DNA from 2 places in the Flagellimonas halotolerans genome. Region 1 is predicted to be linked to the other one. Evidence: riboswitches for the same ligand, from Rfam matches in the RefSeq annotation. Region 1 holds a riboswitch; the other holds the start of a gene.

What was found. Region 1 has a riboswitch for cobalamin ahead of VM932_RS03275 (TonB-dependent receptor plug domain-containing protein). Riboswitches for the same ligand answer to the same signal wherever they lie in the genome.
Region 2: it holds a riboswitch for cobalamin, as region 1 does, so the genes downstream of both, metE (5-methyltetrahydropteroyltriglutamate--homocysteine S-methyltransferase) here and VM932_RS03275 (TonB-dependent receptor plug domain-containing protein) in region 1, are expected to answer to the same signal.

What each region holds. Positions count from the first base shown of each region.
Region 1 is NZ_JAYKYV010000002.1:14,579-29,582, reverse strand. Features, by position in the region: gene VM932_RS03285 (LptF/LptG family permease) at 1-1,216, shown strand, start outside; gene ribB (3,4-dihydroxy-2-butanone-4-phosphate synthase) at 1,213-2,352, shown strand; gene VM932_RS03275 (TonB-dependent receptor plug domain-containing protein) at 2,833-4,695, opposite strand; cobalamin riboswitch at 4,765-4,995, opposite strand; gene VM932_RS03270 (ABC transporter substrate-binding protein) at 5,265-6,416, shown strand; gene VM932_RS03265 (FecCD family ABC transporter permease) at 6,417-7,448, shown strand; gene VM932_RS03260 (ABC transporter ATP-binding protein) at 7,448-8,227, shown strand; gene VM932_RS03255 (DNA recombination protein RmuC) at 9,086-10,420, shown strand; gene VM932_RS03250 (6-phosphogluconate dehydrogenase) at 10,431-10,796, shown strand; gene VM932_RS03245 (DUF559 domain-containing protein) at 10,786-11,016, opposite strand; gene VM932_RS03240 (acyl-CoA thioesterase) at 11,224-11,769, shown strand; gene pgl (6-phosphogluconolactonase) at 11,750-12,475, opposite strand; gene zwf (glucose-6-phosphate dehydrogenase) at 12,519-14,051, opposite strand; gene gndA (NADP-dependent phosphogluconate dehydrogenase) at 14,217-15,004, shown strand, end outside.
Region 2 is NZ_JAYKYV010000009.1:970-10,874, forward strand. Features, by position in the region: gene VM932_RS11450 (ZIP family metal transporter) at 1-527, opposite strand, end outside; gene VM932_RS11455 (THUMP domain-containing class I SAM-dependent RNA methyltransferase) at 584-1,741, shown strand; gene VM932_RS11460 (DUF6048 family protein) at 1,996-2,757, opposite strand; gene VM932_RS11465 (DUF6452 family protein) at 2,738-3,256, opposite strand; gene rlmD (23S rRNA (uracil(1939)-C(5))-methyltransferase RlmD) at 3,287-4,699, opposite strand; gene rocD (ornithine--oxo-acid transaminase) at 4,935-6,179, shown strand; cobalamin riboswitch at 6,603-6,809, shown strand; gene metE (5-methyltetrahydropteroyltriglutamate--homocysteine S-methyltransferase) at 6,972-9,293, shown strand; gene VM932_RS16775 (cysteine-rich CWC family protein) at 9,337-9,594, shown strand; gene VM932_RS11485 (PAS domain-containing protein) at 9,703-9,905, shown strand, end outside.

The DNA.
Region 1 (15,004 bases):
GCAACGCGGCATGCGAAGCCTTATCGTGTTTGTACTTTTCTTAGGTGTGGTCACTTTCTTTTTTGCCAATGATGTGATTCCAATATCAGAACAAAAAATGTTCAACCTAAGGCGAAACATTGCCAAAGTAAAACCTGCAGCCGCCATTACCGAAGGTGTTTTTAGTGATTTTGAAGGAACCGGCGAGGGCATGAACATTAAGGTGGACAAAAAGCATGGGGAGCAAGATCGCTTTTTGGACAATGTCATCATCCATAAAAAAACAGATCAGAACATCAACAATACAGTAATCAAGGCAAAATCCGGTGAGTTGATCAGTAGCGAAAAATCGGATATTATTCAATTGGTATTGAAAGATGGCAACTACTACGAAGATGTTATGCCCAAAGATGCCAAAGAACGACGAAAGCAACCGTTCGCCAAATCAAATTTTGAGACCTATACCATCAATATTGATATTTCGGAACTCAATGACCAGGATTTGGAAGAAGATCAGAATATCACCACAAACAAGATGAAAAATGTGGGGCGGCTGATCAAGGATATTGATTCCCTTCGCGAAAACAACCTTGAAAAAGTAGTTGCATTTTCCAAAAACGTCGTTAATCGCATGGGGGCATTTCCGCCCAAAGTGCCAAAAGATACTACCATGCAAAAATTGGAACTCATTCAACCTCAAAAAAAGGTGGAGGAGACCCAACAGGATTCCATTAGAACTATTGATCAATTTATAGAAAGTCTGGAACAATGGGAGCAAATTCAAGTAATGAAAAAAGCCCAGAACGAGGTTTCCAGTATATTGAACACGGTGACTTCCAAAAAGAACGAACTGCAAAGCAGGTACAAGTTCTATAACAGCCACATTCTATCGCTGCATCAAAAATATGCACTGGCACTTTCGTGCATTATTTTGTTTTTTGTAGGTGCACCTTTAGGGGCTATAATTCGTAAAGGAGGATTGGGATTGCCCATGGTGGTCGCTATTATTTTATTTTTAACCTATTATTTTATTGGTGTATTTGCCGGCAACTATGCAAAGGAAGGAAACATTCACCCCGCCATTGGGGCCTGGCTCCCAACAATGATCATGCTGCCCTTGGGCATATCTCTCACCAGACGTGCAACTGCGGATAAGGGGTTAGTAGGATTTGGTCACTTTATAGACCGGATTAAATCAATATTTAAAAAGAAAGATAAAGAAGCTGAAGATCAATGATCGCCAAGAACAAAAAAATACAACTAAACGCCATTGAAGAAGCCATTGCCGACGTTAGAGACGGTAAGGTAATTATTGTAGTGGATGATGAAAACAGGGAAAACGAAGGCGACTTTATTGCTGCTGCCGAAAAAGTTACCCCCGAAATGATCAATTTTATGGCCATGCACGGCCGTGGGCTTATCTGTGCCCCCTTAACCGAGGATAGATGCGAGGAACTGGAGCTGAACATGATGGTACAAAACAATACGGTATTGCACCAAACCCAGTTTACCGTTTCCGTGGATTTATTGGGGTATGGATGCACAACTGGTATCTCGGTACATGACAGGGCCAAAACCATTAGTGCCCTTGTAAACAAAGACACCAAACCCCACGAACTGGGAAAGCCTGGACATATTTTTCCGCTCAGGGCAAAAAATGGAGGCGTATTAAGGCGTACCGGGCACACCGAGGCTGCAATAGACTTTGCAAGATTGGCCGGGCTGGAACCTGCAGGTATTTTGGTGGAAATTTTGAACGAGGATGGAACCATGGCACGATTGCCGCAATTGATGAAGGTTGCCAAAAAATTTGATCTTAAAATTGTTTCCATTGAGGATTTGATTGCGTACCGCATGGAACACGATAGCCTTATAGAACTTAAAGAGGCATTTAACATAAGCACCAGATTCGGAGAATTTAGACTTCGGGCATATAAGCAGACAACAAACGATCAAGTACACATTGCCTTGCTAAGAGGAAATTGGAAAAGTGGAGAACCTGTTCTTACCCGTATTAATTCCACCCTAGTGAACAATGATATGCTGGGCACTTTGACCAACAATCCGGATGAGACACTGCAACGCATGTTCAATGCATTGAACGCCGAAGAAAAAAGTGCCATTATTTTTATAAATCAAGAAAACCAATCCATGAACCTATTGAGTAGATTGTCCGAATTCAAAAAGCTTCAGGAAGGGGGAATCAACAAGGCTCCAAAGATTGAAATGGACAACAAGGACTTTGGCATTGGTGCACAAATACTTCACGATATCAATATTTCCAAGATTCGATTATTAACGAATTCCGGACAAACCAAGCGTGTGGGCATGGTTGGTTATGGTCTTGAGATAGTGGAATATGTGAATTACTAATAGACAAATACAAGTTCAAGTTTGTCATTCTGAAAGTGTAAAACATTTGGAGAATCTTTCAATCAAAAAGCATTACTCTCATTACTGTAAAGATTAACTGATTCGTGGCCATTTGTGTAATTCATGTCTGTTGTTAGGCAGAGGTTATTGTAGTTTGATGCTCGATGCATGAAGTGTCACGTTGAGGCCTTCGGATACGCTCAGGATAAACTAAGGTTGGAATGTCGAAAGTCAGTGGTCAGGCGTGCCTTATCTTTGTATCGAAAAAGAGATTCTTCGTTTCACTCAGAACTACCATATTAATGAACTACCTCGGGACAAGCCAGTGAGGTATTCAAAAGAACAAACCTTAAGCCCATTTAATTGGGATTAATAAAACTAGTACTTCTAAAATATTAATCAAAAGTATAACCTGAACTTACCAGCCCATTAGACGGACAAGTTCAGGTTCACAAAAATTGATGTTACAGATGGGCTTTATTAAAGGTTCAGGTTGAGACCCACCCTAAAATTTCGGCCACGAGTTGTGAATCCAAGCAATTCCCTGTAATCCTCATTCAACAAATTGTCCGCATTTACGAACACATTTAGCTTGTTTTTGATCAGTTCGTGTCCAATGGAAAAATTCAGTAAAGAAAAAGGTTCCAAAGCAATATCCGTAAAGGTTGCAAAATCCGTATCAAACCGTTGACCTGTATAAGCATAGCTTAACGATGCACTCGTACTCTCACAAAACTGGTACCACAAGGACATATTGGCTTTGTGTTTTGGAATACGGATGGCATTGTCCCCTTTGCGTTCCGTGAAGGTGTAATTGGCATTAACGCTAAAAGTGCTCCAAGGCAACCACGTAGTTTCCACCTCTACCCCATTGGCATCAATTTCATCCGCAATGTTAATACTCATAAAATTGGCATCGTACCCAATGGCATTGGTTTCATTTCTATCAAAATAAACAGTGCTAATTCTCAACTTTTCATTGAGTTTGAATTCAACACCCCCCTCAATGGTCGAGTTTTCTTCAGGTTCCAACTCCAGATTCCCGCCAAAGGCACCGAACAATTGCGTTAAATTCGGTGTGATGTACGATGTGGCATAAGACCCCATCATTTTCACATATCCGTTTTCAGTGTCAAAAACATAAGAAGGATTCACATTATACACAAAATGGTTTCCATATTCAGAGTGATTGTTCCATCTGGCACCCACATTCAAGTTCAGTCCAAAATCTGAAACATACACGACATTGGCATAAGGATCCACAATGGTAAAATCAACATCTTCTGTAAAAATAGCTTCATCCTTGATGTAATTCATTCCTAAAATGGTATGGAATTGCTCACCAAAAACATATTTGTTGTACAGGTCCAACACCCAATTGCTTCCCTCGGTGGTGCTTTCGCCAAAGGTATCATTGGCCACGGACTCATAATGGGTAAACGCTGTATTTAGATGGACCGAACCTTTCCCATAGCCATATTCGGATGACAACCCGACTCTTTGCTGCTCATTCTCACCCAAATTAGGTGCTTCTGCCTGTGTGGCATCGTACTCATTTTTAAACTTGGTCTGGTTTCCATAAACCTGAACCCCAAAAGCATCAGAGAATTGATACCCAAGCCTTAAATTGGCACTGTAATGTGAAAAAATATCCTCCTCATTCTCCGGCGTTACTGCAGCTGACAGGCCGCTTTTATATCTATTGGAAAAATCCACCCCGTAGGTAAACTTGTCCAAAGTACCGTTCACATTTGCCGAATTTTGAATACTCCCTAAATTATAATTTTGGTCATCTGCTGTTTGATTGGTGCCCACACTTGTTTCAAAATTTCCTGCAATCTTTTGTTTTGAAGCCCTTTTCGTAGTGATGTTGATCACGGCCGTAACCGCATTGGTACCATAAAGTGTACTGGCAGCCCCTTTAATGATCTCGATGGACTCTATGCTGTTTGGAGAAAGCAGCCGAAGATCGTACTCCGCCGAAAAAGTGGAGGGGTCCGACACCCGAACACCATCAATGATCACCAAAACCTGACGACCACGGCCACCACGGGCATAAACCCCAAGCACATCGCCATCCCTACCACGGCTACCGGCAATCTCGATACCACTTTTGGTGTTGATGATTTCCGCAACTGTCCTGCCTTGGTTGCGCTGCATTTCTTCGGCCGCAATCTTGATTACCGTTTTACCTGAGTTTTCTCTTTTCAACTCAAATTTTGAATCGCTAACAACAACCTCGTTCAGTCGCTGCACCTTAAGTGAATCTTGCTGTACGTTTTGCGCAAAAATTCCATTACCCGCCAAAAGGGCGGTAATTAACCATAAATGATTTTTTTTCATTTCGTTTAATTGAATAAACGGGAGAATAGTATGATATTCATACGTAAACTTTTATCCCGAAAGTTTAACATTGTTTGTTTGAATCTGGCAGGTCTCCTGGCTTGTGTTTTGCCTCCTACCTTCCCACCCATCGGGCAGTGGTTTTGAAGAAGAGACAATCGCCTACTGCGCACCTATGTTTAAAACATCGGTGCCGGTTCGGCACATACTTACAGTTGCGGGAACAGCTCCGGTTTTGCACCGGATTCCCTTTTAATCCCACGGAAAAAATCCGTGCGAACCAAAATTCGTGGCCAAAGCTAATCAATCTGTTTAATCTTTTATGCAAAAGTTTAAAATGATTTCATCTGTCAATCTGAGCTGTCATCCTAGCGCAGCCGAAGAATTCGTTTAGCATCCCAACCCACCTTTCCTTCGAGAAAATTCATGTAATTCGTGTCATTATATTATTGAAAAAATAGGTGAGGTGTCTTCCCGAAAACTTTCGGGACGCTCAACATGACAATTTTGACTTTAATGATGAGGTTCATCAAACTACAGAAATATTTAAATAATCTTACTTTTGGTTCATGGCAAAAAAACAGCAATCAATTTTATTTTTGGGGTTCCTTTTGGTTTGGTTGATAGGTTGCAAGCAAGAAAAAAAATCGCAACCTGCTCAAAAACAGGGATCAACACCCTCCATAACCTATGCAACGGGTTTTACGGTAAAAAAAGAAGCCGATTTCACCGTTATTGAAGTCACTGCAGCTTGGCCTGGGGCCGATAACTTTAAATATGCCTTGGTACCTAAAGAAAAATTACCATCGATTACTTTCCCGCAAGGTGAATATGATGCCATTGTGGGTACCCCAGTCGAAAAAATAGTGCTCACTTCAACCACTCACATAGAGCCTTTAAAGCAACTCGGGGAACTCAAAAACATAGTCGGATTTCCCAACACCGATTACATTTCTTCACCAGAGGCAAGAAAGCTTGTGGAAAACGGTCAAATTCAAAACTTGGGCATGAACGATGTCCTCAACACAGAAATGGTGCTGATACTGAACCCTGAGCTCATCATCGGATTCAGTATTAACGAAGAAAACAAGGCGTATCATATTTTAGAACGAGCAGGAATACCCGTGGTTTACAATGGCGATTGGGTGGAGCAGACCCCATTGGGCAAAGCAGAATGGGTGAAGTTTTTTGCGCCCTTCTTTCAAAAAGAAAAATTGGGAGATAGCATTTTTACCGAAATTGAAGCATCCTATAAACAGGCCGCTGCATTGGCAAAAAAAGCAAAATCCAGACCAACAGTGCTAACTGGCGGATTATACAAAGACGTTTGGTACGTGGCTGGAGGCAGCAGTTGGATGGCCCAGTTCCTGAAAGATGCCAATGCCGATTATCTTTGGTCCAACACCGAAGAAACGGGAAGCATTGGTCTTAGTTTGGAGTCCGTTTTGGAGCAGGCACAAGATGCCGAATTTTGGTTTAACCCTTCTTCCCAAACTTCTTATAAGGAATTGAGCAATGCCAACACCCATCACCAACAATTTTATGCCTTCGCCAATAAAAAAGTGTATTCAAACGCCATTGAAAAGGGAGAAACTGGCGGGCTTATTTTTTACGAATTGGCACCGCACCGCCCAGATATTGTTTTGAGGGATTTCATCAAAATATTGCACCCGGAGCTATTGCCCGAGCATCAATTGCTGTTCATTAAACCATTACAATAAATGCAAGGAGCAAAAACATACCGGTTTTCCTTTCTGTTGTTGATACTGGCATTGATGCTGTCCTGTCTTCTCAACATTAGTTCGGGTTCCGTTTCTATTCCTTTTACAGATATGCTATCCACGCTTTTTGGAAAAACTTCGCAAGTTGCATCTTGGGAATACATTATCTGGGATTATCGGGTTCCCAAGGCGTTTACCTCCATTTTGGTGGGCGGAGGACTTTCCTTGAGTGGGCTTTTAATGCAAACCCTGTTCAGAAATCCGTTGGCAGGCCCTTTTGTACTGGGGATTAGTTCTGGGGCCAGTTTGGGTGCCGCCTTACTTTTGATGGGCGCTTCGTTGTTGGCAGGATATACTTCCATCTCTTTTTTGGGTGATGTTTCCCTGGCCATTGCCGCAAGTATTGGTAGTTTTTTGGTACTCTCCGTAGTAATGATTGTTGCCCAACGCGTGAAAGATACCATGGCTTTGTTGATCATTGGACTGATGTTCGGCAGCATCACCTCCGCAATTGTAAGTGTGTTGGCCTATTTTTCGAGTGCCGAGAACCTGCAACGCTTCATCTTTTGGTCCTTTGGAAGTGTGGGCAACCTTTCAACAGGGCAGTTACTTTTATTGCTTGTAATCGTTGCCTTGGGAGTTTTGCTCAGTATACTTTCCATAAAATCGTTGAACGCCTTTCTTTTAGGGGAACACTACGCACAGAGTTTGGGAATTTCCTTAAAAAAATCCAGATTGACCATAATTATCGCCACTGGGCTGTTGGCAGGAGGTATAACCGCATTTGCAGGGCCCATTGCTTTTGTTGGACTCGCTGTTCCACACCTTACCCGCCAAATTTTTGATACCATGGAACACAAAGTACTGATTCCCGCCGTAATGCTCTATGGTTCCATTTTAATGCTCCTGTGCGATACTTTGGCGCAATTGCCCAATTCCGCCAGTGTGCTGCCCATAAACGCCATTACATCCTTGGTTGGAGCTCCTGTAGTGATATGGCTTTTGGTGCGCAAACGTAAAATGATGTTCTAATGTCCAATAACAACAAAAACATACTGTCCGTTAAAAATTTGACCGTTGGGTACGAATCCAAAATAGTTGCTGAGCGCATCAATTTTGAGTTGGAAACTGGAATGTTGTGCGGAATTGTGGGCATCAACGGCATTGGAAAATCGACCTTGTTGCGCACTTTGGGGGGATTTCAGCCTAAACTTGATGGAAACATCAAGTTGAAAGGCAAAAATTTGGAAAAATATACATCATCTACCCTATCTAAGGAGCTTAGTGTGGTTTTGACCGAGCAGCCTGCCTCCAAAAACTTGACTGTACAAGAATTAATCGCCTTGGGCAGGCAACCCTACACCAATTGGTTGGGCACATTGACCGAAGACGACAAACATCGGATCAAGGATAGTTTGGATACTTTTTTATTGAAAGAACTCAAACACCGTAAATGTCACGAAATCAGCGACGGACAATTACAACGGGTGCTGGTGGCGCGGGCCATGGCTCAGGACACCACTTTGATCTTATTGGATGAGCCAACCACCCATTTGGATTTGTACCACAAAGTGCAAATCCTTAAAATGCTTCAAGAATTGGCGCACGAAAAACAGAAAACCATTCTCTTTACAACCCACGAAATTGAATTGGCCATTCAATTATGTGACCGCATATTGATTTTGGATGGAAAAGACCATCCGTTTGGCGACCCGTGTCAACTTATTGAACAAAAATACTTTGACCGTTTATTTCCTTCGGAAATGGTACAGTTTGATGCCAAGACAGGTTCGTTTAAGGTGACTAAGTAAATTTATAACCAACAAAAATCCCGTTCACCCTAAACTTGTCTGTCTGCCAGTAAAACCATGTTTCAAGGTCTGACTCTTATGGGATTCCGAAGCCTGACTACGGTAAACGGGCAAGAGATCATGGGTTTTAAAAAGGCAATCAGATAGGAAGTCCTCACATAATCTCCCGAAACAAGTTCGGGACAGGCTCTCCAAAGAAGGGAACTTCTCCCCTTTGGGGAGATTAGAGAGGAGACGAGTGCAGCAAAGTAAATTTCCTACCCACGGCAGACACGAATTTCTAGAATGGCCACCAATTGTTTCATTGTCATTTTGAACCGACCAGCGAGAGCGTGAGAAATCTACTTTGTGATGTGTTCCCAGGTTTCTTTAAAAAATGGATTCCTGCCTTCACAGGAATGACAAACTCAAGTATCAAGTTTAAGAGACAAGAGACAAGAACCAAAACACTAGACCCAAGACTTCGTGCTTCGTGCTTCTGACCTCTGGACTAAGTTATATGGTTGTTCGGTTATTGAGTAATTGTGCTACTCCAAACTGACTTCCGCCGTTTCGACTTTAGTTTATCCTAAATGTAGCCGAAGGACTCAACACGATAAATCAAAACAACATTTAACAAGAAAATCGAGCAATTGGTGTAATTCGTGTCAAAAGAAAGATGAAAACCAAAACTCAAGTTCAGAGTTAGGAGTTACTGAGTTATTGGGTTATTGAGTACTGTCGACTGCCAACTGACATCGGACTCCGTGCTTCGGACATCCGACTTCCGACTACGAACTCATTTTATGGATTTCTACTTTGGAAGAAATGACATTTTATCTTTGTAATCCGTTATCTTTATCCTTCAGAAATTTTTTAATGAGCACAGAACTTACCTTTATCATAATTGGCATCATCACATTGGTCGTTGGGCTTTTTGTGGGCATGTACATCCAAAAACTAAAGATTAAATCCACCGAAAGCGTTTGGGGCGAGCGGGAACAACAATTTAACGCTACCATAAAATCCTTGAACGATAAGTTATTGCTAAGCGACGAGGAGCAAAAACAACTCCAGCGCGAAAAAGAACAGCAAAGCAACCAAATTGTGAGGTACCAAGCGGATTTGGAGAATCTTCAGCTCAAAAACAAAGAGCAGAAGGAAGAGGTTGAAAAGCTACAGGAAAAGTTCACGAAGGAATTTGAAAACTTGGCCAACAAAATTTTGGATGAAAAAAGCGAAAAATTCACCAAAAGCAACAAAGAGAACATTGAAAATATCCTGACGCCCCTCAACAAAAAAATTAAGGAGTTTGAGGAAAAAGTAGAAAAGTCGCAAAAGGAAAACATTAGTATTCACTCTGCTTTAAAAGAGCAATTGCTCAATTTACAGACACAAAACCTTAAAATAACCCAAGAGGCCGAAAACCTGACCAAAGCCCTGAAAGGGGACAGCAAAATGCAAGGGAATTGGGGGGAGCTGGTTTTGGAACGTGTTTTGGAAAAATCTGGTTTAGAGAAAGATAGAGAGTACAGTGTGCAACAAAGCTTTAAGCGTGCAGATGGAACAAGAGTGTTGCCCGATGTTATTATTCACTTGCCCGACGGTAAAAAAATGGTTGTGGATTCCAAGGTATCGTTAACGGATTATGAACGTTACACCAATGCCGAAGAAGAGGATAGACCCAAATTCCTAAAGGATCATATCAACTCCCTGCGCAGACATGTGGAACAGCTTTCCTCCAAAAAATATGAGGACCTATACGAAATGGAGAGTCCAGATTTTGTGCTGATGTTCGTGCCCATTGAGCCTGCATTTGCCGTAGCCATAAATGAAGATGTATCACTGTACAACAAAGCTTTTGAGCAAAACATCGTTATTGTTACCCCTTCTACGCTTTTGGCCACACTACGCACCATTGACAGTATGTGGAGCAACGAAAAACAGCAACGAAATGCCATTGAAATTGCCCGCCAGGCTGGAGCGCTTTACGATAAATTCGAAGGCTTCGTCTCCGACCTTACCAAAGTGGGCAAAAAAATGGATGAAGCGAAAAGCGAGTACCGCGGTGCCATGAACAAGTTGGTCGAAGGACGGGGAAACATTGTCACCTCAATTGAAAAATTGAAGAAAATGGGGGCCAAAGCAAAAAAATCCTTGCCCGAACCTATTTTAATGCGCGCCCATGAGGACGATTTTGAAGAAATGAACTAAAACACGAACCATGAAAAAATTCTTGACCATTTTCATCATCGCCATTATAGTTGGTGTTGTGGGCTATTTTGCTTTTATCTATTATGTGCCCTACAGTGAGGGTTATCGTTCGGGGGAACTCATCAAATTCAGTAGAAAAGGCGTGATGGTCAAAACTTGGGAAGGACAGATCAGTCAAGGTTTGTCAGGCACAAATGTATTTTCGTTTTCTGTAGAGGACAAGGAAGAGGAAATCATTGAAAAGATGAAAAAGTTCCAAGGGCAGTACATCAAGGTCACCTACAAGGAACGCTACGCCACCTTTTTCTGGTTGGGCGATACCAAATATTTTATCACTGAAGTCAAATCTGAAAAATCTCCAATTTTCAGAAATTAATCCACACACCCCTGGCTCCTCTTTTTAGATGGGAAATGGCTTCCCTCCTAAAAAAAGAGGGATTTAGGGAGGTGTATTTCCGTTTGCTTGAAACTGAAAAATATAGTCCGTTCATTTGATTCCGCTTTAGTTTCTGCCACAGAGTAAATTCGGCTTTTATAGCATTATTTCGTAATTGCCTGGCCAACTCTTTTAGCTTTGGATTATATTTGATAATCATTTTACATTGCTGTTATTTACTTTTTAAAAAATTGTATATCCGCAATTGTACCAATGGCATTGATGGTTTTTGTCTTTGTCTTCTTGAGCGCAGTCGAAAGGCTGACAAAGACATCTCGACTACGCTCGATGTGACATTTGGATTGACCACTGGTACAGTCGTGTACAATCGAATTAAAAAAAGGATTCGATTAAACCCCAACAAAATATGAAGAAATTCAAATCATCCAGAGAAAGTAGAGTTTCCATCACCGAACTTATGCTCCCTTCCCATTCCAATTTTGGCGGCAAGGTACATGGGGGGCATATCCTCAACCTTATGGACCAAATTGCTTTTGCCTGCGCATCCAAACATTCACAAAGTTATTGCGTCACCGCTTCGGTGAATCGAGTGGATTTTCTAAATCCAATTGAAGTTGGGGAATTGGCCACACTAAAAGCATCCATTAACTATACCGGAAAAACTTCCATGGTGGTCGGGGTACGCGTGGAATCGGAAAATGTGACCACGGGAGAAGTGAAACATTGCAATTCGTCCTATTTTACCATGGTGGCCAAGGGCAAGGATGGTAAAAATAAGTTAGTTCCCGGTCTTATTTTAAAAACCAAGCAAGATATTCGTCGATTTGCACGCAGCAAGGAACGTAAACAATCTGCTTTTAAACGAGATAGCAAATACGAATCCAACAACTTTAAAGTGAACGAATATTTGGAGTTTTTAGATGGCGAAAACGTTAAGATGGATTTTGATTGAGCCGTGCAGCAGCAGCCTCATCCAAAAACCACAACAAATTCCCCAAAGCTGGATTAACCAAGGATGCCGGGTAAGCCTCGGAACCTTCCGTTTTTTCGACCACGGCCTTCACCTTTTCGGCTTTGGATGCACCGGTGACCAAAAAAGCTACTTCTTTGGCGGTATTGATAACCTTCCCGTTTATGGAAACCCGTTTCTGGCCTGAATCTGGATGCGTAGCTACCACACAATGATCTTCCGAATCCCACAATTCAATTTCATGTGGAAAAATAGATGCGGTGTGACCGTCATCGCCCATACCCAAAATTACCAAATCGAACTGAGGCACCTCCTCTACCCTATCCAAATCCATTTCCAACAAATTGGCATAGCGCAAAGCTTCACCCTCAGGGGACTTTTCCCCCAATATCCGATTAATGTTCTCCTTGGGCACCTTTATTTTGGAAAATAGATGCTCCACCGTCATTTTATAGTTGCTTTCATCATCGGTTGGGGACACACAACGCTCATCACCCCAATAAAAATGCACCTTGCTCCAATCTACTTTGTCCGAAAACTTTTCTACCAATACATCAAAAACAATTTTAGGGGTACTACCCCCAGACAATGCTACATAAAAAGCATCCTTATCTTTTTGTTTATCCGCAAAATAGCTGGAAAACTGTTCAGCAACCTCCTGCTTATCTTTATATATTTTTAAATCCATTGTAAATTTTATTTTCTGTTCTCAACTCTCGGCATTCGACAAATTAACAAATCACACAAAACCCTGGGTCGTCCGCCAAGTTTTCTGTTGGGTTACGCCAGTAGCCCTCATCATCAATCAAGTTATCTGCATTTTCCGGTCCCCAAGCACCTGCCGCGTAACCATACATACGAACGTCCTTACCGTTTTTCCAGTAGTTTAATATAGGATCTACGAACTCCCAAGCCGCTTCAACCTCATCGGCACGGGCATATAGTGTAGCATCTCCTTGCATCGCGTCCAACAACAAGCGCTCGTAGGCCTCCATCACATAAGTTTCGGCCAAGTTGGCATAGTAAAAATCCAAATTGGCCCGCTCAACTTTAAAGCCCTGCCCAGGCACTTTTACTCCGAACTTAATCAAGATTCCCTCATCGGGTTGGATACGGATAATCAACTTGTTATCCATTTCCTGCATTTCGGAGCCTTTAAAAATTTGATGATGCGGCTTTTTAAAGTGAATCACAATTTCGGTCACTTTGGTGGGCATTCGCTTAGCGGTTCGTACATAAAAAGGAACCCCGTGCCAACGCCAGTTGTCCACATAAAATTTTATCGCGGCATAGGTCTCCGTAGTGGAATTCGGGTCTACCCCATCTTCTTTCCGGTACCCTTTAACGTCTTTCCCATCTACTCTGGAAGCCACATATTGGGCCCTAATGGTATTTTCAAACAGTTCCTTTTCGTCCGTCATTATACGCAACGACTTTAACGCCTTTACTTTTTCATTTCGGATTTCTTCTGCATCTGAGCCAATCGGTGGCTCCATCACTACCAACGAAACAATTTGTAACAAGTGGTTCTGGAACATGTCCCGCAAAGCGCCGGACTTGTCATAATACCCACCACGTTTTTCAACACCTACACTTTCCGCATTGGTAATTTCTACATGCTGAATGTAATTACGGTTCCAAAGGGGTTCAAAAATGCTGTTCGAAAAACGGGTCACCAAAAGATTTTGAACGGTTTCTTTGCCCAAATAATGGTCGATTCGGTATATCTGATGCTCTTTAAAATACTTGTGAAGCCCTTTGTTCAACTCTTTGGCCGTCTCCAAGCTGTAACCGAAAGGTTTTTCCACAATCAAGCGTTTCCAGCCATTGTTTTGGGTGTTCATGCCCGCGTTGGACAGGTTTTGTGATATTGTTTCGTAAAGCGTGGGTGGTGTGGATAGGTAATAAATAATATTTCCTGAAGTGTTGTACTCTTCTTTTAGGGCTTCCACCCGCTTACGCAGGCCGCCATAATCGGTATCGTAGCTATCGCCCAAATCCTCGTAATATAGCTTGTTGGCAAAGCTTTTTACCTTGCTTGCTGTCAGGTCCTTCGTTTTTTCTTTTAAATAATCACTTTCATACACTACACGGTCCCGAAATGCCTCATCGGTCAAATTGCTGCGGCTCACCCCTAGCACCACAAAGTTTTCGGGCAACTGGTCGGCCAAATAAAGGTTGAACAAGGATGGCATTAATTTTCTTGCTGTCAAATCACCTGATGCTCCAAAAATCACGAGCATCTGATTATCTGTCTTTTTCATAGTATTTTCGGTTTCTGGCAGATTGTGCTCTTCTTGACACCATTCATTTTTAATAAGGAGTCATTATCTTTGAGCATCACGAATATAAGGTTTATTTTAGGTTCGTAATTCAAGAAATCACAACCTCAAGGTTGTATCAACACCAAAGAAGAAGAAAAATATATAATGGCAGATACGTATGATTTTGGCCTTGTGGGCCTTGGAGTAATGGGACGTAATTTTATTTTAAATGTAGCTGATAACGGTTTTACTGCATTTGGAAATGATTTGGATAAAGAAAAAGTGGATGCTTTAATCAACGAAGGTGGTGATACCGCAAAAGTGAATGCCGCCACCGATGTAAAAACCTTTGTACTGGCGCTGACCACTCCTCGAAAAATTATGTTATTGGTACCCGCAGGAAAAATTGTGGATAGCGTAATCGATGGTTTGCTGCCCCATTTGGACAAAGGTGATATTATTATTGATGGAGGGAACTCCTTTTATACCGATACTGACCGTCGCGAGGCTTATTTAAAAGAAAAAGGCATTAACTTTTTTGGCGCCGGAGTTTCAGGTGGTGCCGAAGGTGCCAGAAAGGGACCGAGCATTATGCCCGGCGGTTCCAAAGAAGCTTATCAACACGTAAAACCTATTTTTGAAGCTGTGTCCGCAAAATACAACGGCGAACCCTGTGTGGCCTATTTGGGTCCAAAATCCGCAGGGAACTATGTGAAAATGGTGCACAACGGTATCGAATACGGTTTGATGCAGTTGACTTCCGAGATATACGATCTGCTCAAAAAAGCAGGTGGCCTTACCAACGATGAGCTTCACAAAACCTATGCTCGTTGGAATGATGGTCGTTTGCAGTCCTTTTTGGTGGAAATCACTTCGGAAATCTTTGAACAAAAAGATGATTTGACGGATAATGACCTTGTAGATATGATTTTGGACAAGGCCAAACAAAAAGG
Region 2 (9,905 bases), on a different contig from region 1:
ACGGATGTGGAAATATAGCTGCCCAAAGGCGTCATCAAAGAAAATGCAGTAATAAATAATAGGGATGTGACAAGTTTCATCTTTGAATTGATCAAAAAGATGCTCAAGATAATGGCTATCGGAATTTTGTGGATGATGATGCCGTACAAAATGGAATCGTTTCCATGAATGGGCACACCTTCGACCAGAGCATGGATGGAAAGACTCAAAAATAACAAAGTGGGAAATTTGTTTTCTTTTAGTTGGACGTGCATGTGCCCGTGTTCAGCTCCTTTGGAGAAAAACTCCAAGAATATCTGCAAAAGTATCCCTCCCAAAATGTACAGGGCAATTATTTTTGGCTCATGGCTATTATAAACATCGGGCAACAGCTCAAAAAAAGTTAATGACAACAGAAATGATCCACTAAAAGCCAACAAGAGCTTAATATTGTTGTTGTTCTTTGGTTTTGTGAACCAAACAAATCCAAAACCGGCCCAAACGGCCAAGATGGGTATTATATAAATAATAGCGGAAGGAAAATCCATAGGTGGAATTAAAGGAGCAAAAATAGCCTATTTTTGCAGAAAGTTTTTAAGATAGTATGGCAGGAAATTTTAAGATGATGGCCAAAACCCTTTATGGATTCGAACCTATTTTGGCGAAGGAGCTCCGTAATTTGGGAGCTGGCCACGTGGAAGAGGGAGTCCGTAATGTAACTTTTGAGGGAGATACAGGTTTTATGTACAAGGCAAATCTTTGCCTTAGAACGGCCTTAAAGGTGTTTAAACCCATAAAAACGTTTCGGGTTTTTAATGAAAAGGACCTTTACAGGCATATTTATGATCTGGATTGGCCCGAAATTTTTGATGTAGGAAAGACTTTTGCCATTGACAGTATTGCCAATACAGAGGTTTTTGACAACTCCATGTTCGTGTCCCTAAAGACCAAGGATGCCATCGTGGACAAGTTTAGGGCAGTGGTTCGAGAACGCCCCAATGTAAAGACCCAAGATCCTGATGTAAAAATAAACATACACATTTATAATAATACCTGTACGGTCTCATTGGATAGTTCTGGGAACTCCCTTCATCAAAGGGGTTACCGTATGTTGACCAATATTGCACCCATCAACGAAGTATTGGCAGCTGGTCTGTTGTTTAAAAGTGGGTGGGATGGGCAATCGGATTTCTTTGACCCAATGTGCGGTAGTGGAACTTTTCTGATTGAAGCTGCCATGATAGCGTGTAATATTCCAGCTAACATCAACAGGGAGTCTTATGCATTTATGCATTGGAACGATTATGATGCTGAGCTGCACACTAAAATAGTGGATGCGAGTTTAAAAAAGGTGCGAGAGTTCCATCATAAGATTATTGGTTACGATAAAGCCCCATCTGCGGTAAGAAAAACACAAGAAAATGTGGACCACGCCAATTTGTCGGATTACATTACCGTGGAGCGAAAGGATTTTTTTAGAGTGGACAAACCAGTTGATGGTAAATTACACATGTTGTTCAATCCACCGTATGGAGAGCGATTGCCCATTGATATGGAAATTTTCTATGGCAAAATGGGGGACACCTTTAAAAAGATTTATCCAGGTACGGATATCTGGTTGATTACTTCCAACTTGGAGGCGCTAAAGCACATAGGCCTTAAAACTTCCAAAAAAATAAAGACCTTTAATGGTAAACTGGAAGCAAGACTGGTAAAGTATGAAATTTATGAAGGAAGCAAAAAGGCAAAAAAACAGAGTTAAGGTCAGCTACCTGTGCTTTAAAAAGATGAGGAATCGTATAAAAATAGATTTGGCTTAGTGCAAAAGAATTGTTTAGATTTGGTGATGTGTTTATAACACGACTAACTAACTCAACCAAATTTTATAAAAGGAGTCCAATGTGGCTCCTTTTATTTTTCGTACCATACTCGAGTTTCTTCTTTTAAGTCCTTGCCATTTATTGGTATTGTCCAGATTTTCGCTATCCAACACCATCAATAGGGGCAGTCATCAAACTATTGGTTGTTTTCAGGTTCCTCCTTGCTCTTTTTGGACTTTTTGTAAAGTGGGATAAAGTAAGAGATGGAATAGTTGTAGTTCACACCAAAATTGCTCCCTTCTGTAACTTTGTTAAATCCGGGAATCCAAAGGTTGGGAAACGCTTCATCTTCTGTATTGGTGATCAAAAAGCCCAATCGGGCACTCATGCCCACAAAAATATTGGCAAACAGCTCTACTTTTGCACCCACAACAAATTCCAGCCAAGAGGCAGATAATCCGCTAAATTCACGGTTGGGGTTTTCGCCGGGCAAAAACTCTTTATTAAAGAAACGGTTTGTTTCGTAAAGGCTGTAATCGTTCAAGGTGTGGTTAAAACTTGCCACCGCATAACGCCCCCCAATGGTAATGGCATTGTTCATTCCATACCAATTTCGGTAGGTATTCATATCCACACCTGCTTTAATATAGCTTCCCGAGGTTTCGTAATCGTATAAAAGGGTGTTGTTCAAACTTTCGTTCTGCCTCTTGGTTTCGTTCCCTAATTCGGCAGCCAAATACAATTTATGGGTAAGTCGGTAGTCGCCCACCAATTCTAGCCCAGTGTAATCTTCATCCATAAAGGAAAGTACCAATTTGCTAATGTCTGCACCTACGCGAAGCCCATACTGATCTTTATATTCAATTGTATCCTTTTGTTGAAGGTCGATAGGTTCACTTTGTGCTTGCACCAAAATTGGCAGCAGGCCAATAAAAATGCTAATGAAATATTTTGACATGGATGTTATCGGTGTTTTCTACGTTAGGTTGAACGACCTTAATATCTTGGATCCAATTCTCGGCACTTTCCGGTACGGCAACGGTGATGTTGTTATAATTGACCACAAACCCGCAGGCCCTTGAGATAAAAGCTTCACCAAGGTCGTAAGAAATGGTTAAGGTGTCAATATTTCCAATTTCCTGTTCCGTTTCATCATCATCCCGTGAACCAGAAATAATCTGGTACATGGTACTTGTTGCACTGCTCCTTAAGGGAACCATCAATGAATCTGGCGAATTTGCTCTGTCACTAAAAGAATCATTGGTCAAAATACTGTCTATATCCAAACTTTTGATTCGTATCGATGAAACTCTTTTTACTGCAGTGGTATCATCAATGTTAAAAAAACCAATGACCATCAGTGGTGTGTCACCCTCAACGCAGATATCATCCTTTTCACAGGATGAAACAAAATAGAGCATTGATGCAATAAGTAGGATGGGGATTATTTTCTTCATTCCGGTTAGCTGTGGATTTTAATTCAAAAACTACACCCGTTTTTCCAAAAGTACAACATTTTCAACGTGGTGTGTCTGCGGGAACATATCTACGGGTTGCACCTTGGTGACTTTGTATTTTTCTTTCATAAGAGCCAAATCCCTGGCTTGGGTTGCGCTGTTACAGCTTACGTACACAATTTTAGGTGAGGCTACTTGCAAGAGTTGTTCCACCACCTGTTTGTGCATGCCGTCCCGTGGAGGATCGGTTATGATCACGTCGGGCTTACCGTGTTCTGAAATAAAGCTATCGTTGAACACATTTTTCATATCGCCGACAAAGAATTCAGCGTTGGAAATGTTGTTGTGAAGCGCGTTGGCCTTGGCATCTTCAATGGCCTCGGGTACGGACTCCACACCAATAACCTTTTTTGCATTTTTAGATATAAATTGGGCTATGGTCCCCGTTCCAGTATATAAATCGTATACCAATTCGTCTCCGGTGAGTCCAGCAAAATTCCTTGCTACTTTATAAAGCTCATGGGCCTGTTCCGAATTGGTCTGATAAAATGATTTTGCATTGATCTTGAACTGAAGCCCTTCCATTTCCTCAAAAATATGGTCACGGCCTGCAAAACAAATTACTTCCTGATCGTAAATCGTATCGTTTCCTTTGGAATTGATGACGTAGAGCAAGGCAGTTATCTCCGGGAATGTTTCCTTTAAATGATTTAGGAGCAGTTCGCGATGCTCTGTATTTTCTTCGAAAAATTGTACGAGCACCATAATTTCCCCAGTTGATGATGTTCGCATCATCAACGTTCTTAAAAGTCCTTCCTGTTTTCTGGGGTTGAAAAAGGTGAGGCCATTTTTATTGGCAAAATTTTTCACCTCTAACCGTATGGCATTGGAAGGGTCTTGCTGTAAATGGCACTTTTTAATATCCAAAATCTTGTCCCACATGCCAGGAATATGGAATCCCAATGCATTTCTGTCCTCAATTTCGATATCGGAGTTGATTTCCTCTTGGGTCAACCATCGGCTATCGGAAAACGAGAACTCCATCTTGTTCCTGTAAAAGTACTGCTCTTTAGAACCTAGAATGGGGGTTATTTCCGGAAGATCGAGATGACCAATGCGCTTAAGGTTGTTCTCGACCTCTTTTTGCTTAAAATAGAGCTGATGCTCATACCCCATGTGCTGCCATTTGCAGCCGCCACATACACCAAAATGCTCGCAAACAGGTTCGGTTCTTTTATCGGAAAGGGTGTGGAAGTTGGTGGCAACCCCTTCAAAATAGGCTTTTCGTTTTTTGGTGGTCGTTACATCCACCACATCTCCGGGAACGGCATTGGTAAGGAAAATTACACGTCCGTCAGGGGCCTTGCCCACGGATTTTCCCTTTGCACCGGCATCGACAACCTCTACGTTTTCAAACGTTTTTCTCCTTTTGTTTTTACGCATGCCGCAAAAGTAAGTTCTTTTTGGTATTTCACAGAACGCAGCTTCTTAAATTGCATCTAAACTTTCGGTGGTTCAATCGGGAATCACATTCTGAAAAATTACATTTTCACCGATTAATTTGTAATTTGCGGGCACTCCAAGGGATGATTTCTCTCCCACGCTGCTTTTTCGAAACTTCGAAAGAATAAAGGTACAGTAGGAATGGTTATTTTATCAATTTTAATCATTTAATGAAATGGCTGTTTTAGATCATTTAACATCGCAGCAAGCGATAGAATTGGAAAACAAGTACGGAGCACACAATTACCACCCACTTCCTGTGGTCTTGAGCAAGGGTGAAGGGGTTTATGTGTGGGATGTGGAAGGAAAAAAGTATTATGATTTCCTCTCGGCATATTCTGCCGTAAACCAAGGACATTGTCACCCCAAAATTATTGGTGCCATGGTGGAGCAAGCAAAAACATTGACCTTGACTTCGCGGGCTTTTTATAATGATATGTTGGGCAAGTATGAAAAATACGCAACCGAAACCTTTGGCTTTGATAAGTTGTTGCCCATGAACACAGGGGCAGAGGCCGTTGAGACCGCCTTAAAAGTATGCAGAAGATGGGCTTACCAGAAAAAAGGCATCCCAGAAAACCAAGCCAAAGTGATTGTTTGCGAAAACAATTTTCATGGTAGAACTACCACTATTATTTCTTTCTCCAATGATGAAGTGGCGAGAAATAATTACGGCCCGTATACCGAAGGTTTTGTAAAAATCGAATACGATAATTTGACAGCACTGGAAAATGCCCTAAAAAGTAATCCACACGTTGCCGGATTTTTAGTGGAACCCATTCAAGGTGAGGCCGGGGTCTATGTACCATCAGAAGGATATTTGAAAAAAGCCAAGGCCCTTTGCGAAAAACACAATGTACTTTTTATTGCTGATGAAGTTCAGACCGGTATCGCAAGAACGGGCAAAATGTTGGCGGTAGACCATGAAGATGTGAAGCCAGATATTTTGATTTTGGGCAAGGCCCTTTCTGGAGGGGTTTATCCGGTTTCTGCAGTTTTGGCCAACGACCCTATTATGGAAGTAATCACTCCTGGAAGCCACGGAAGCACCTTTGGTGGAAATCCAGTTGCCGCTGCGGTAAGTACGGCCGCCTTGGAGGTGATTAAGGAAGAAAATCTAGCACAGAATGCCGAAGAATTGGGGGAATTGTTTCGCGCAGCGTTGAACAAGTTTATCCCTTCTTGCGATTTGGTGGTTAAAGTGCGTGGCAAAGGGTTGCTCAATGCTATTGTGATCAACGATACGGAAGAGAGCTCGACCGCTTGGGATATTTGTATGGCATTAAAGGAGAATGGATTGTTGGCGAAACCAACGCATGGCAACATTATCCGTTTTGCACCACCTTTGGTAATGAACCGAGAGCAGTTGATGGATTGTGTTTCCATAATCATCAAAACGCTACAGGATTTTTCTAAGTAGATTAAAATAAAAATATAAAAAGGTCTAAAAAGCAGCAAAATTTTGATTTTGTCAGGTTGAGTGCAGTCGAAACCCATTGATTATCAAATTGACTTAGGTTCTCAACTGCGCTCGAACTGACTCAGGTAATAAGCTTTTTAGACCTTTTCATAACACCTAGCTGATTTCTAACAAAAAATACTGGCTTGGTATGGAATTCCCAATACGTTTGTTAAAATCACCGTGCCTCAAAGTAAGTGTTGGATTGGCGTTTAAATATAGTATTGCATTTTATGGCAATGAAGTAAATTATTCTTAGGTACAAACATAATCAACAAGAAAAAGTAAATGGTGACCGTGGGATCAAAGATAATTTACCTATTCGTTATCCCTTAATAATTTTAATGGCTACATTTACATTTCAATAAGTTCTTTACTTAATTTCTTTATCATAGCGGTAAGGGTCCCCTTCGAAGGTTGGGGTTAAAAGGGAATCGTGTGAGAATCACGAGCTGACGCGCAACTGTAAGTCCGATCCTGTTTTACGGGATAGTATGTTTTTACCAATAGTGCCATTGTCCTCAAAGTGGGGGCGAGAAGGCCGGTAGGAATCGAACAAGCCAGGATATCTGCCCATATCGTTCCTACATTGTAGGATTTTGACGGTGCCTTCGCGTTAAGGGCAAGTCGGGCGTGTTTATTTCTTTCTCTGGGTTTTCCTATAGAAAATATAGCGTTCTTCTTGTTTAAGGCATTGCGAAGTTGAGCTAAGGAGCTTTTATCTAATTGTTCAATTTTATAAAAGCTTTAGCAATGAAAACAAGCAATTTGGGCTACCCAAGAATCGGGGCCCACCGTGAGCTAAAAAGAGCTTGCGAAAAGTACTGGTCGGGCAGGATTACTTTGGAAGATCTGCTCCATGCTGGTAAGAGTATCCGAGAGGAAAATTGGAAACTCCAACAGCAAAAGGGAATCGACCTTATCCCTTCGAACGATTTTTCCTTTTACGACCAAGTTCTGGATACCAGCCTCATGGTTGGTGCTATCCCTGAACGGTACAAGAATGCCCAGGACACCAAGAGTACTCTTTTGGACCTCTATTTTGCCATGGCAAGGGGGGTGCAGAAAGATGGTGTGGATGTTATTGCCATGGAGATGACCAAATGGTTTGATACCAATTATCATTACATCGTTCCAGAGTTTACCAAAGACCAAGAATTTGAACTGCTTTCATCAAAGATCGTCGATGAGTTTAATGAGGCAAAGGCAATGGGAATACACACCAAGCCTGTGATTCTGGGGCCTGTTACCTATTTATTGTTGGGAAAAGAAAAAGAAGAAGGGTTTCATAGGCTGGATCTTTTGCCCAAACTACTTCCCATATATTGTTCCATTTTAAAACGATTGTTGGATTCAGGTGCAACTTGGATACAGTTTGATGAACCTATACTATCCACAGACCTTTCGGACAAGGAACAAGAAGCCATCAAAAAAGTTTACCAAGAAATCGCGACAGCGTTTCCTACCCTAAAAATGCTGTTGGCCAATTATTTTGGAGATTTTGGAGATAATCTGGATACGGCACTATCATTGCCTGTTTGTGCCCTTCATCTGGATCTTAAGCGAAGCCCGAATCAATTGGACACCGTCTTGGAATTGGGAAAACTCAATAAAAAAATATCCTTGTCCTTGGGTGTGGTCGATGGTCGCAATGTATGGAAAAATGATTTTAAAACTTCTTTGGAGTTTGTTCAAAAGGCAAAGACACAACTAGGGGAAGAACGTGTGATCTTGTCCCCATCATGTTCCCTGCTTCATGTTCCATATGATTTGGAGCTTGAGAAAAATGAACAAGTGCTTCACGAAGATGTAAAGGACTGGATGGCCTTTGCCAAGCAAAAATTGGAAGAACTCCAAAGCCTGAAGCTTTTAGCTAGTGTCCCCAATTATGAATCCCATCAACATTTTATAGCGAATTTGGCTTCAATGGAAAAGAGAAAAAATTCCACATTGATTCATAAACCCAAGGTAAAAAAGCGGGTGGAACAGCTTCATGAAAAGGATTTCTACAGAAAATCCCCTTTTAAAAAAAGAAAGGTACTTCAAGAAGCTCACTTAAATTTGCCCCTGTTTCCCACGACCACCATTGGCTCTTTTCCCCAGACCCAAGAGGTAAGACGGGCCAGGTCATTGTTTAAAAAGGGAGAGCTGAGCGAACAGGCGTATGTTGATTTTCTGATAAAGGAAACTACTGATGCCATTGCTTTTCAAGAAGAGGTTGGACTAGATGTACCTGTGCATGGTGAATTTGAGCGCAACGATATGGTGGAATACTTTGGGGAGCAATTGGACGGGTTTGTTTTTTCTCAAAATGGTTGGGTGCAAAGTTATGGATCCCGTTGTGTAAAGCCCCCTATCATTTTTGGGGATGTCTCAAGACCAAGCCCAATGACGGTGTTCTGGACATCCTTTGCGCAATCATTGACCGAAAAGCCAGTAAAGGGGATGCTCACAGGTCCGGTCACTATTTTACAGTGGTCGTTTGTTCGAGATGATCAGCCACGTTCTTCCACCTGCAACCAGATTGCCCTAGCCATCCGGGATGAGGTGGTCGATCTTGAGAAAGAGGGCATACAGATTATTCAGGTGGATGAACCTGCAATACGTGAGGGACTCCCCTTACGTAAAAAGAATTGGGAAACTTATTTGGATTGGGCCATTGGAGCCTTTAAACTATCAACAAGCGGAGTGAAGGACTCCACGCAAATCCATACGCACATGTGCTATTCTGAGTTCAATGATATAATTAAGAACATTGCCGATATGGATGCCGATGTGATTACCATAGAATGTTCTCGATCGCAAATGGAGCTGTTGGATGCTTTTTCCGAGTTCGATTACCCCAATGATATAGGGCCAGGTGTGTATGATATCCATTCTCCTAGGGTTCCATCTTTAAATGAGATTTTGAAACTCTTGAGAAAAGCGGAGAATGTACTGCCTGCATCCAAACTTTGGGTAAACCCGGATTGTGGGCTCAAGACACGTGGTTGGGAAGAGACCAAGAGTGCCTTAAAACTTATGGTATCTGCAGCTCAACAGATGAGAAAAGTTGAGGGAGCACCTACCAATTAAAACTATTAAGGAGCCAATGGCTTGCCATTGGCCCCTTTTGCTTATGGCACAACACGAGGACACATATTGTCAACGATGCAATGCACAGTTCGAATGCAAGGTGGGATCTATCTCCCTATGCCAATGTAGTGCGGTTGCGATCAACAAGGAAGAGCAGGAGTATATTAGCCTTAAGTATTCCGATTGTCTTTGCGCACAATGTTTGAGACAATTGAAATTGGAGAATCAAAACGTAAAGCACCAGCAATCCCTCAGAAAAATTTTAGGAGTTTATTATAGGAAGAGCAATGGAAGTAATTGAATGAATAGAAAAACCCATAAACCAGCATTTTATTCGAAGGAAACATATCGATTCTTATGGATGAGGTAACTTTTGCCGCGGGCATACAAACTATCAAAAATTAAAGTTATGAAGGAAGAAAACAGCACATACATTTCACCTTTGCTCAGTTTTGATCTGTATTTAGAGACGTACCATCATCTCATAAAAAAATTAAAAAAGGAAACAGACATAGAACAATTAAAATACATACTCAAGGGAAATATTGGGCCCAATATTCAAGATGTGCTAAGGCAAGAAATTTATGATGCCTTGGTTTTAACAAGCTCTGA